Regions from separate parts of the Arthrobacter sp. PAMC 25486 genome, predicted to be linked through region 3. Evidence: predicted binding sites of a transcription regulator. Region 3 holds the regulator's gene; each other region holds the start of a gene.
What was found. The regulator LexA, encoded in region 3, represses DNA repair genes until DNA is damaged. The targets are predictions, from matches to a motif close to TCGAACANNTGTTCGA.
Positions count from the first base shown of each region.

Region 1: the regulator LexA is predicted to act here: its motif matches at 1,507-1,522, upstream of art_RS04385 (HNH endonuclease signature motif containing protein).
Region 2: the regulator LexA is predicted to act here: its motif matches at 1,273-1,288, upstream of uvrA (excinuclease ABC subunit UvrA).

Region 1 is NZ_CP007595.1:935,683-939,949, forward strand. It holds gene art_RS04385 (HNH endonuclease signature motif containing protein) at 1-1,463, opposite strand, end outside; gene art_RS04390 (primosomal protein N') at 1,683-4,034, opposite strand; gene metK (methionine adenosyltransferase) at 4,175-4,267, opposite strand, start outside.
Region 2 is NZ_CP007595.1:724,625-728,891, forward strand. It holds gene uvrA (excinuclease ABC subunit UvrA) at 1-1,178, opposite strand, end outside; gene art_RS03480 (GntR family transcriptional regulator) at 1,319-1,705, opposite strand; gene art_RS03485 (ABC transporter ATP-binding protein) at 1,702-3,633, opposite strand; gene art_RS03490 (ABC transporter ATP-binding protein) at 3,630-4,267, opposite strand, start outside.
Region 3 is NZ_CP007595.1:4,527,006-4,531,272, forward strand. It holds gene hflX (GTPase HflX) at 1-483, shown strand, start outside; gene art_RS20325 (ATP-dependent DNA helicase) at 476-2,503, shown strand; gene art_RS20330 (DUF2283 domain-containing protein) at 2,514-2,741, shown strand; gene lexA (transcriptional repressor LexA) at 2,870-3,559, opposite strand; gene art_RS20340 (LysM peptidoglycan-binding domain-containing protein) at 3,891-4,267, shown strand, end outside.

The DNA of each region.
Region 1 (4,267 bases), 1.0 Mb from region 3:
CCGCCCCCAACCCCAGCGTCGCCTATGCTGAGCTGCGCCCTGGCGGACTGGCCGGTATCGCTGCTTCGCTGGCTCTTCGGGGTGGGGCCGGTCAATTCCGGCAACTGCACCTCACTGTGTACCGGGTCCGGCAACCCATGAGCCCAGGGCGGCTCCTCATCCTCCAGGGTCACCCCAAACGCAGACTTCTCCCCAAACGGAACATACCCCACGCCCTGATTCGCCTCGTTCGAGCCCCGGCCAAAACCACTGATAACCACCCCATCACCCACACTGGCACTGCCCTCATGACCCTCCGGTCTGGGATTGCCATCACGGCCGCCATGGTTGGGACTGTCGGTGAAACCGGCACTGCCGCCGGTGCTCGCGGTGCCTCCGAAGCCCGTACGATAACCGGCACCGTCAGAGCTTTCGTCTCCGGTCTCGTTGTGACCGCGGGAACCGTTTCGACCAGGGGAACCGTTGCGGTCCCGGTCAGGGTTCGTGTTCTGGTTCTGGGTGGTGTGGCGGGCGTTGGCCGGAAGTTCCTGACCCATCAGCAAGATGGAGGCGATGTCGGCACGGAGCTGGTCCAGCGTCCGGTACTCGGTACAGTCTTCTCCGGAACCAGAGGCGACGGCCTCACGCTGGCGTTCCAGAGCGTCGGCCTTGACGGCCCGGGCCGCCCGGGTGCAATGGACCATGATCGCGTTCGCCGCGATCGTGGGAATATGCAACTCCACCCAATTCATCCCGTCCCTGCCCGGATCATTGGTGATCTTCCGGCCCCGGAAGGCTTCCTTCACCCGGGCATCCAACGAGTCCGGGAACAATGACTCCCGCGCCTGCCGGGCCTTGTTGGCGAACCTCAACGCCGTGGTCCCCTCAGCCAGCAATAACAACCGTCCCTCAAACACGGCCGCGTCCTCGACCGACACCTGAGGAGTCTCACCCAGAGTGCCCAACTCATTCAAAATAGTGAGCGCATGCCGCCAAGACAACACGCCCAACCCCAGTGCCGCCCAGGTCTTCGGATGCTCCTGTAAGTTCACAGCGTGGGCGGACAGGGCGGCCGCGGTGCGTTCGGGGATGCCCAGTGCTGCCGCGATCTCTGCCACGCAACCCGTCTCAGCCATCCCGGTCTGGTATCGACTCAACCCGGTCGCCTCCGATTCCACCGCCAACGCCCCGAGAATCCGATCCACCACCGCCGCCTTCGACGCCGCCACGGCATTCTCCAACACCCGAATCTCATCCAACGAAGCCATCCCATCGGCAATCACCCACCGCGCCACCGACGCACGACTCGGCGGCTCCGGATCAGGAAAGGGAAACAACACACAATCAGGCAACCCCGACAGGGCAACATTGTCAGACCCAAAGCGTTCAATAGAAGGAAGCGTAATCCCGGCAATCAGTGCAGCCACACCCTGTGCGGCTGCTTCCTCGTCCCGGTCCCCGGGGACAAACGCCCGACTACTCATAAAAACAACACTACGCTCACCGTAACAAGAACGCAATAGTTCCTAGAACAATATTTCGAAGCATGTTATGGAAACCACGACAAAACCAGCCAATAGGCGGTGCTGCGGCGTCGGGAGAAACAGGGCACTAAATGGTGCCGTGTCCGAAGAAGCGATGGACGCTTAGCGCTGGAGTCGCCGTCGTCCATCACAGGACAACGGAGGCTCTGAACAGAAAAGCTACAACACGTCGAGCCCGTCGCAGCGGACCTGAACTGGCGAGCCGATGCGGCGGGCGGCATTGGAGACCTTCAGTGCCCGCATGTCGGCGGTGACGGCGGCCGCCATGGAATAGGGAAAGAGCAGGATGGTCCGGTAGTCGGGGACCTCGTCGGCACCCGGGCCTACCGCCGGGGAAGGCACGGGAGCGGGGCCGATGCTGCGCACGGCGCCGGGGAGTTTCAAGGCGGCCTGGAACGCAGCAACATCGCCTTCGCGTCCGGTCAATGAGGCGAGACGCATGGCCGGCGGCAGTCCCAGTTCGTGACGCAGGGCAAACTCACGCTCGGCATGGCCCGCCGGATCCCAGCGGACCAGGGCCGAGACTTCCACCGATTCCTCCGCCGTGACCACCACAATCCCGCCATCCTGCGCCGGCCGAACGAGAGCCGCGGCGTTCATCCAGCGGCGCAGCGTCTCCTCCCCCGCCCGCAGGGATTCGCGCCGGAGCATGGAATCTCCGTCGAGCAGCAGGGCCGCCGCATAGCCACGGGGCGCAACAGGTTCGGCACCAATGGTTGCCACAACAATGGCGGGCCGGTCCGGCACGGTGGCCTTGATATGGTCGCCAGAGGATGAAACAACGGGCACCGACGGGAACGCTCGGCCCAGCTCTTCGGCAGTGCGCAAAGCCCCGACGGCGATGGCCCGCAGCTGCTGGAAGCCGCAGGTGCTGCAGCTGAATGCCGTCTCGGCCTGTCCGCACCACTTGCACGTCACCATGGTCGAGGTGGATCCCGGCGCCCGCGACTGCATGAGCGGCCCCGTGCAGTGCCGGCACCTGGCCACCTCACGGCAACGCTGGCAGGCAAGTCCCGGCGCGTACCCAGTCCGCGCCACCTGCACCAATACGGGTCCGAACTTCAGGGCCGCCTTCGCCGTGGCCCAGGCCCTGTGCGGCAGCCGCGCCAGGGCAGCGGCCGGGTCCCGTTCCTGCTCAAACGAATCCGAGGTGCTGATGACCCGGGCGGTGGCCTTTCGAACGGAGGGGCGCGCGGCAACAATTTCCTGTGCCCAACCCGTGGCGACCAAGCGCTGGGATTCACTGCTGCGGCTGTGTCCGGCCATCAGGACAGCGGCACCCTCCACCTCGGAGCGCAGCAGCAGCACGTCACGACTGTGTTGGTACGGGGCGCGCCGCTCGACGTGCAGCTCGTCGCCGTCGTCCCAACAGCAGACAAGGCCCAGATCTGCCACAGGGGCGTAGGCAGCAGAGCGGGTGCCAATAACAATGCGCACATCTCCGGAAAGCACCCGCAGGAAATTGGCGTAGCGCAGGCTGGGACCGTCGTCCGCCGTCAGTTTCACAAAGCTGCCCTCGGGCAGCACGTCGGCAAAGGCACGCTCCAGAAGTTCCAGGTCACGCAGGTCCGGCACGACAACGATGGCCCCGCGGCCGGACAACTGGCAATAGGCCACAGCCTGGGCGATCTGGTGTTGCCATGAGTGGGCGCCAAAGCCGCTCAAGGCACCCAAGACGCCCTTAGGGCTGGCACCCATGGCCAGCTGCGTCAGGAAATCCTCGGCATGGGGATAATCGGCAAAGAGCGAGTGCCCGGGCTTGGCGGCCGCGGGCGGCTCCAGAGGGGTACCGGACGCGGCCCCGGACGCGGCATGGGCATCTGCAACGGCGCGGACACCATCACCAGCACCAGCACCAGCACCAGCACTAGCACCAGCACCAGCACCAGCGCCAGCGGCTGAGGCTGAGGCTGCACCAGACCCTGCCCCGGCCGCAGAAACATCGGCCTGCGTGGCATCGTCGGCCGCCTTCTTCAGGTAGACCTTGTCCAGGCTGGCCACACGGGGCGGGACGGCCACCCGCAGCACGTCGGCCACGATGCCGCAGTAGCGGGCCGCAACCCTGTGCGCCAGTTCCAGGACCTGAGGCGCCAGCACCGGAACGGCCGAATAAACCCGCGACAGGGGCACGAGCCGGTCACTTTCAGAAACGGCAATGCGCGCCACCAGGAAGCCGTTGAGGTCCTGGCCGGAGAACTTGACCCGCACCCGCACACCCGGCTGCGCCTCGGCGTCAAGCTCCAGGGGGACGGAATAGTCAAAGAGCCGGTCCAAATGAGGCAGCGGCGAATCTATGACGACCTGGGCGACGGGCAGGTGGTGCGCCAGAACCACTCCGCTGTGGGGGTCCGCCATGCGCTCCTTGGCGACAAATCCGCTGAGCAGGCTCAGTTGCACACCCTCAGCCAGGTCGGAGTGGCCGGAGTCGGAATGCCCCGGCTCTCCAAGGAGGGGGGCATCACGGTGTCGATCCCCATGGCCAGGATCCGCATGGTTCAGTGCATCGTCCATGAAGTCCTCCCAAAGTGTGTAGCTCGAAAACAGCCATTCAAGGAATTGCCGCTAAAACAAGCTAAGCACAGCCCACTGACAAAGGAGTCGGTGCACTGTGCTTGGCTGTGGACAGCGCTTAGCTGTGGATAACTGGGTGCTCAGGCGTTGAAGAACGCCTTCAGCGCGTCGACCCGGTCAAGATTTTCCCACGTGAAGTCGGGATCGTCGCGGCCGAAGTGGCCGTGCGCAGC
Region 2 (4,267 bases), 790 kb from region 3:
AAGCCCGTGCTGTACTTGCGTTCACGGCCAAAACGGTTCTTGTACTGCACCACCACCTTGTGGTCCTTGCCGTACAGGATGGCAGTGCGCGCGTCGGTGTCGAGCTTGTTCCACGGTGTTTCCAGCTTGAAGTCCAGCTCCGCGGAGAGGCCCTCCAGGAGCCGGTTCCAGTACTCCGTGGTGGCGGTGCCCAGGGACCAGGGGGCGATGGCACCCTCACGCAGTGACAGGAACGGGTTGGGGACGACGAGTTCCTCATCGACTTCGAGCCTGGTGCCGATGCCGCTGCACGCGGTGCAGGCGCCGAACGGATTGTTGAACGAGAAGGAGCGCGGCTCAATCTCGTCAATGGCCAGGGGGTGTTCGTTGGGGCAGGCAAGGTTCTCGGAGAAGGACCGGATGCGACCGGCGTCGTCCGCCTCAAGGTCAACCAGTTCGGCCAGAACCCGGCCCTCAGCCAGGCCCAGTGCCGTTTCCACCGAGTCGGTGAGGCGTTGCTGAATGCCGTCCTTGACCACGAGCCGGTCAATGACCACCTCGATGGTGTGCTTGAACGTCTTCTTGAGTTTGGGTGGATCGCTGAGCTGGATTTGTTCGCCGTCGACCTTGGCCCGCGAATAACCCTTGGCGGTCAGCTCCCTGAACAGTTCAACAAACTCGCCCTTGCGGTCGCGCACCACCGGTGCCAGGATCTGGAAGCGGGTGCCTTCGGGCATCTCGAGCAGTTGGTCAACAATTTGTTGGGGCGTCTGCTGCGCAATGGGCTCCCCGCACACGGGGCAGTGCGCCGTGCCGACACGGGCCCACAACAGGCGCATGTAGTCATAAATTTCGGTGATGGTGCCCACCGTGGACCGTGGGTTCTTCGACGTGGACTTTTGGTCGATTGAGACGGCCGGTGAGAGGCCCTCGATGAAGTCCACATCGGGCTTGTCCACCTGGCCCAGGAACTGCCGGGCATACGCGGACAGCGACTCGACGTAGCGGCGCTGGCCCTCCGCAAAAATCGTGTCAAAGGCCAGCGATGACTTGCCCGAGCCGGACAATCCGGTGAACACGATCATGGCGTCACGGGGCAGGTCCAGGTCGACGTTGCGCAGGTTGTGCTCACGGGCACCCTTCACCACAAGCCGTGACAAGTCGGGGCGAACAACTTCAGTGGATACAGACTGGTTCAAAAGTTTCCTTCACATCACTGGCGCCACACCGCAGTCCGCGTGTGGTCGGCACGCCCGCCTGTCTGCCGTGCGTTGCCGTCAATCAAAAGTATAATCGAATCTTCGTTCGAACGCGCACTCCGCTTTTTGGGAGGGCGCGGCTATTGCCCGCGCTCCAGCGCCGCCGTGACGATGCGTAGCGCTTGGGCGTGCGGCACACCCAGATCACGCACGACGGCGGCAAAGGCCTCAGCAGCGTCGGCCACCTTCGCGGCAAGCCGGTCCCCGCCGGAGGCTATGGCGGTGCCGCTGCGGCCTGCCGTCACGACCACTCCGGCTTGTTCAAGTTCACGGTAGGCGCGGGCCACCGTGTTGGCTGCCACGCCCAGCTCGGTGGCGAGGGCGCGAACCGAGGGCAGCTTGGTGCCCACCGCAAGTTCGCCTGAGGCGGCAAGATCCAAAATTCGCAAGCGGACCTGTTCAAAGGGTGGCACGCTTGATTCCGGTTCCAAGCGCCAGCGGCGCTTCAACACATCCATGGAATTCATAGCTGACTGACTTCTTCCACCAAGGGGTCGCCAAATTGGCTCATATAAAGATCGTAGTAGAAACCCTTGCGCGCCAACAGTTCTTTGTGGCTGCCCTGTTCAATGATGCTGCCCTGGTCCATGACCAGGATCAAATCGGCGTCACGGATCGTGGAGAGCCGGTGGGCGATGACAAAGCTCGTCCGGTTGGCCCGCAACTTGTTCATGGCCTGGCGAATCATGACCTCGGTCCTGGTATCCACCGAACTGGTGGCCTCGTCCAGGATCAGGATGCCGGGGTTGGCGACCCAGGCCCTGGCAATTGTCATGAGCTGGCGCTGCCCCTGGCTCAGCCCGCCGCCGTCATCCGTCAGCACCGTCTCGTAGCCGTCGGGAAGTGAGCGGACAAAGTGGTCGACGTGGGTGGCCTCGGCTGCCTCGATAATTTGGGCCTCGGTGGCGTCCAGCTTGCCGTAGGCCAGGTTCTCCCTGATGGTGCCGCCAAACAGCCAGGCGTCCTGGAGCACCATGGCGAACTGGCTGCGCAGGTCCTCCCTGGTGAGGTGGGCTGTGTTGACGCCGTCGATCGTGATGGTGCCGCCGTCGATCTCGTAGAAGCGCATCAGCAGGTTCACCAGGGTGGTCTTGCCGGCTCCCGTGGGCCCCACGATCGCGACGGTCTCCCCCGGCTCGGCCGTGAAGGACAGGTCCTGGATGAGCGGGGTCTCGGGCGTGTAACCGAAGCTGACATGGTCAAAGACCACACGGCCGGCAGGCTCGGCCAAGACGGCCGCGGGGACATGATCGGGGCTCTGCTCGGGCGCGTCAATGAGGTCAAAAACGCGTTCCGCCGAGGCCACGCCCGACTGCAGCAGGTTGATCATGCTGGCAATCTGGGACAGCGGCTGGCTGAACTGGCGCGAGTACTGGATGAACGCCTGGACGCTGCCGATCGTGAGGACGCCCTGCGCCACCTGGATGCCGCCGAGCACGGCCACGACCACGTAGTTCAGGTTGGAGACAAAGTTGGTGCCTGGCATGATGATGCCGGAAATGAACTGGGCTTTGGCGCTCGAGGTGTACAGCTCATCGTTTGACTCGGCGAACTTGTCGATGGCCTGTTGCTGCTGGCCAAACGCCTTGATGATTTCGTGTCCCGTGAACATTTCCTCCACATGCCCGTTGAGTTCGCCGGTGCTCCTCCACTGGGCGGCAAATTGCACCTGGGAACGCTTGGCGATCATGACCGTCATGGCGGCAATAAGGGGAATGGTGAGCAGTGAGATGCCTGCCAGCAGCGGGGAGATCGAGAACATCATGCCGAGCACGCCGCCCACCGTCAGCACCGCAATAAGAATCTGCGTGAGTGTCTGGTTCAGGGTCTGGGAGAAGTTGTCGATGTCGTTGGTGACGCGCGAGAGCAGGTCTCCGCGGGATTCCTGCTGAAAATGGGCCATGGGCAGCCGGTCAAGCTTTTCCTCAATGTCGCGACGCAGCCGGTACATGGCCCGCTGCACAATGCCGGTGGTCATGTAGCCCTGGGACCAGTTGAAGAAGAATGCTGCCACGTACAGGCACAGCACAAGGGTCAGGACCCCACCCAGTGCGGCCAAATCCAGTCCCTGGCCTGGCACCACATTCATGCCGGAGAGCATGTCGGCCAGCTGACCCTGGCCACTGGCCCGCAGGGCGGCCACTGCCTGGTCCTTGGTGGTGCCGGCCGGAAACTGGGCCAGCATCTTGCCAACGACGCCGTTGAAAATGAGGTCGGTGGCGTGGCCGAGGATCTTGGGTGCAACAACCGTCAGGCCCACGGAGATGGTGGCCATGACGACGACTGCTGTGATGCGCCACTTGTCGGGGGCGATGAGCCCCAAGATGCGTTTCAGGCTTGGTCCGAAGGACATGGCTTTTTGCGGCGGCCCGCCGCGGCCCCTCATCATGCTCATGCCGGGTTCTCCTGGTCTTCGCCGCTGGGCGGTTCATCACTGCTCAGCTGGGAGGTAACAATTTCTTGGTACGTGGGGCAGCTCGCCAGCAACGCTTCGTGCGTGCCCTGACCCACTATGCGCCCCTCATCCAGGACAAGAATATTGTCGGCGTCCTTGATGGTGCCCACCCGCTGGGCCACGACAAGGACGGCGGCGTCCCGGGTGACGGGCTTCAGGGCCTCACGCAGTTTCGCGTCAGTGGCGTAGTCAAGGGCTGAAAAGCTGTCGTCAAACAAGTACACCGACGGCTTCGCGGCGATGGCCCGGGCGATGCACAGGCGCTGGCGTTGGCCGCCGGAAACATTTGAGCCGCCCTGCTCAATGGCTGCTGCCAGCCCGCCGGGCATATCACGCACAAAGGTGGCCGCCTGCGCTGTTTCCAGGGCTTCCCACACTTGTTCATCGGTGGCGGCCGGGTTGCCCATGCGGACGTTGCTGGCCACGGTGCCGGTAAAGAGGTACGCCTTTTGCGGGACCAGGCCGATGGAGCCGCGCAGGCCGGACAGGGCAAGGTTCTTGATGTTGTGCCCGCCCAACTCGATGGTGCCCTCGGTGGAGTCCAACAGCCGGGGTATGAGGTTGACGAGGGTTG
Region 3 (4,267 bases):
CCCACTCAGCTCGTTGAGGCCTTCCGCTCAACACTGGAAGAAGTGGCCGATGCAGACCTGATCCTGCACATTGTGGACGCCTCACACCCTGATCCCGAAGGGCAGATCTCAGCCGTGCGATCGGTGTTTGCCGAGGTTGGTGCACTGCAGATCCCCGAGATCATCATCCTGAACAAGGCTGACATTGCCGATCCCTTCGTCGTTGAACGGCTGCGCCAGCGAGAACCCCGCACCGTGGTGGTCTCGGCACGCACGGGACAGGGCATCCAGGAGCTCCTTGACGCGATCAGCGAAGGCATTCCGCACCCCAGCGTCTTGTTGACACTGATGATTCCCTACGACCGCGGCGATGTTTTGAACAAGCTGCATCGCAGCGACGCTGAAATTGTCAGCCTGGAACATGGCGAGCACGGCACGCTTGCCAGCGTTCGGGTCCGTGAGGACCTGGCTGCTGAAGTTGAACCGTTTGTCCACCATGCCTGAGAGCGAATTGTCACAGCAGGCCCTGGAGCTTTTGGACCGCGCAGTGGCCACCATGGGTGGCCAACGCCGCGACGGCCAGCATGAAATGGTGCGCAAGGTCGTCGCCGCCATTGAGAACGGCGAACACCTGTTGGTCCAGGCGGGAACCGGCACCGGAAAATCCCTCGCATACCTGATTCCGCTCATCGTCCATGCCTTGACAAGCGACAAACCCTCAGTGGTGGCCACGGCCACGCTTGCCCTGCAGGCCCAGATTGTCGGGCGTGACGTGCCTCGCCTGCTGGCCGCCTTGGATCCGGTGCTGCCGCGACCCATCGACGTGGCCCTGGTCAAGGGGCGCAGCAACTATGTCTGCAAGCAGAAGTTGGGCGGCGGCTTCCCCACCGAGGACACGGGGGAGGGTGCCCTGTTCAGCTTGGGCGAGGACACCAGCGTTGCCCACCTGCCGGCGGCCGGAACGGGCCCCACCTCGGCGCTGGGCAGGGAAGTGGTGCGGCTGCGTGAATGGGCGCAGGACACGGACACCGGAGACCGCGACGAACTTGTCCCCGGCGTCACGGACAAGGCCTGGCGGCAGGTCTCCGTCACGTCCATGGAATGCCTGGGCGCGGCGAAATGCCCCCTGGCCACCGAGTGCTTCTCCGAACTGGCCAGGGCTCGCGGGGCCGACGCGGACATTGTGGTGACCAACCATGCCATGCTGGCCATCAGCGCCTTCGAGGGCATTGCCGTTCTGCCCGAATATGATGTTGTGGTTGTCGACGAAGCCCACGAGCTGCAGGACCGGGTCACGGGGGCCGTTACGGGACAGCTCTCTGTCCAGATGGTGCAGGCCGCAGCCTCCAGCACGCGCAAGCACACGGGCGTTTCCGTTGATGCGCTGCACGCCAGCGCCACGGCACTGGACTTTGTCCTCGCCGGTGTCGCCGAAGGGCTCATGCCCAACGGCCTCAACGAAGCACAGAGCCAGGCCATTGAGCAGGTCCGTGATGCCGTCCGTGCGGCGTTGTCGGATTCGAAACCCGACGGCAACGCGTCCGTCGACGGCGGGCGTTCCATCGCCAGGTCACGGCTGAACCTGATCTTTGACTTGTGCGAACGCCTTTTGGCGGCAGCGGATGCCCGTGAAGTGGTGTGGGCATCGCGCCCCGGCACCTTCGCCCCGGGCAAGGGCTACCAAAAGGCGGATGCCAGCGAACCCGCCGTCATCAACATCGCCCCGCTCAGTGTTGCCATGAAGCTGCGTGAGGGCCTTTTTGCCGAGCGCACCGTGGTGCTGACTTCCGCCACTCTGGCCATCGGCGACTCCTTCCAAGCCACGGCCGGGGGACTGGGCCTGCTCGGTCCCAGCGCACCCAGCTGGAGCGGGGCCGACGTCGGATCTCCCTTCGACTACCCCAAGCAAGGCATGCTGTATGTGGCGGCGCACCTGCAAAAACCAGGCTTTGGCACCTCGCCTGAGCAATTGGATGAACTGGCTGCGCTGATCACGGCCGCCGGCGGCGGCACCCTGGCCTTGTTCTCCTCCCGGCGGGCAGCGGAGGATGCGGCAGAGAAACTGCGCAAGAAACTGAAGGTGAAGATCCTGTGCCAGGGAGATTCATCCATGTCCGGGCTGATCAAGGAATTTGCCGACGAACCGGACACCTGCCTGTTCGGCACCATGTCGTTGTGGCAAGGCGTTGACGTGCAGGGAGCCTCGTGCCGGCTCGTGGTGATTGATAGAATCCCGTTCCCTCGCCCAGATGACCCGCTGGTCACCGCCCGCGCCCGCGCTGTGGCGCAAAGCGGCGGGGACGGCTTCATCGCTATCTCCGCAACACATGCCGCCGTGCGGCTGGCACAGGGCGTGGGCCGCCTGATCCGCTCAAGCGAGGACCGCGGCGTGGTGGCAGTACTCGACTCACGCCTTGCAAACGCCAGCTATGGGGGATTTCTGCGGGCTGCCCTGCCACCATTCTGGTCCACCAAGGACCGCACAGTTGCCCTGTCGGCACTGCAGCGGCTATCCGGCAAATAGCGGCACGGACATGCAGATCAGCTACGACGCGCCGGCAGACGCAGCTTATATCCGGCTTGGCGGGCCCCTCACGCCCGGGCAGGCAAGCCAGCAACTTCACTCAATTCAAACTCCGGGAGGTCGAGGCGAAATCACGTTGGATTTTGATGACGCCGGCCACCTGCTTGGAGTTGAGGTGCTGTCTGCCTCGGCTGTGCTCTCCCCGGAAGTGCTGGCGGCTGCGACAGCACTGGACTAAATAGCAGCTCAAGGGGTGCCGTTCTCCGCTGAAAAAATGGCAGCAATGGTGGCAGCAATGTAGAGGGCACCCCGCCGGGCGGCGGGGTGCCCTCTACATTGCTGCCACCAAGCTGGAAAGCCGAGCGGTTAGAGGCTGCGGAGCACCGAGACCACTTTGCCCATGATGGTGGCATGGTCGCCAAGGATGGGCTCATAGCGGGTGTTTTGCGGCAGCAGCCAGATGTGGCCGTCGCGCTGGCGGAACGTCTTCACCGTGGCTTCGTCTTCGAGAAGCGCGGCCACGATGTCGCCATTGTTTGCCGTTTTCTGCTGCCGTATCACCACCCAGTCACCGTCGCAGATGGCGGCATCGATCATGGAATCCCCCTGCACCTTGAGCATGAACAGCTCACCGCTGCCCACGATTTGGCGTGGCAGCGGCATGATGTCATCCACCGCCTGATCGGCCAGGATGGGTCCGCCGGCCGCTATGCGCCCGACAAGCGGCACAAAGGCGGTGTCCGAGGAACTGCTGAGTTCGGCAAAGTTCAGGCCGTTGGAACTGCGCAACGCCTTGGGGGAGCTGACGCCCTGAATCTCAACGTTGCCGTCGTCCAGGACGAGGGGGATGAGCACTTCCATGGCACGGGGCCGCTTGGGATCGCGGCGCAAGTAGCCGTGGCGTTCGAGCTGGGTCAGCTGGTGCGTGACACTCGACAGGCTGGCAAGCCCAACGGAGTCGCCGATCTCACGCATGGAGGGCGGATAGCCCTTGTCTGCAATGGAGCGCTGGATGCACTCAAGGATCTTCTTTTGCCGAACGGTGAGCCCCTTCATGCCGGCGCGGCTGGGTGCCTGGGGGATGCGGTGCGGTGGGTCTGGAAGCTCCATGATTCCGTAGGTCCTTTCGTGGCTGCGCTGAACAATGTCAGTGCCTGCTGGTGGACTGCATCTAGCGGCCAATCCTTGTTCCACAAGTTTAAGCCACATAGGTGCCAATTTCAAACATTTGTTCGATCAGGTCTTGGCAAGTGTCGTCCATAGGTGCTAAAACTGTACTAGTAGCCAAATAGAACATACGTTCTATCGAAGATATGAAGCATGGAATTTTGATCCTAGAGGTGTTGGTGGCCCTGGGCGCAGTTCCACAGCGAAAGGAGCAGACATCATGAATGCAATGGTTATCACGGCAACATCATTCAACGGCGGACGAGGCAACGGACACCTCGTCCGGCCGAACAGCCGCCCGTCCATTGCCGGGGGGCGCCGACTGCAGCTCACCCGGCGCGGCCGGCTCGTGTTCTTCGGCATCCCGGCGCTCGTCATGGCCGCCGCACTGCTGTTCATTTCCCTGGGCGTCTTCGTTGGCTCCATTGCCAGCCCGGCGCACGCATCGGCTCAATTCCCTGTGACTGACATGGCCGACTACGCCACTACGGTGACTGTCCTGCAAGGGGACAGTCTCTGGAGCATCGCTGGCGAAAGCAACCCCGCCCGCAATATTCGGGAGGTTGTCCAGGAAATTGTGGCCTTGAATGATCTCGG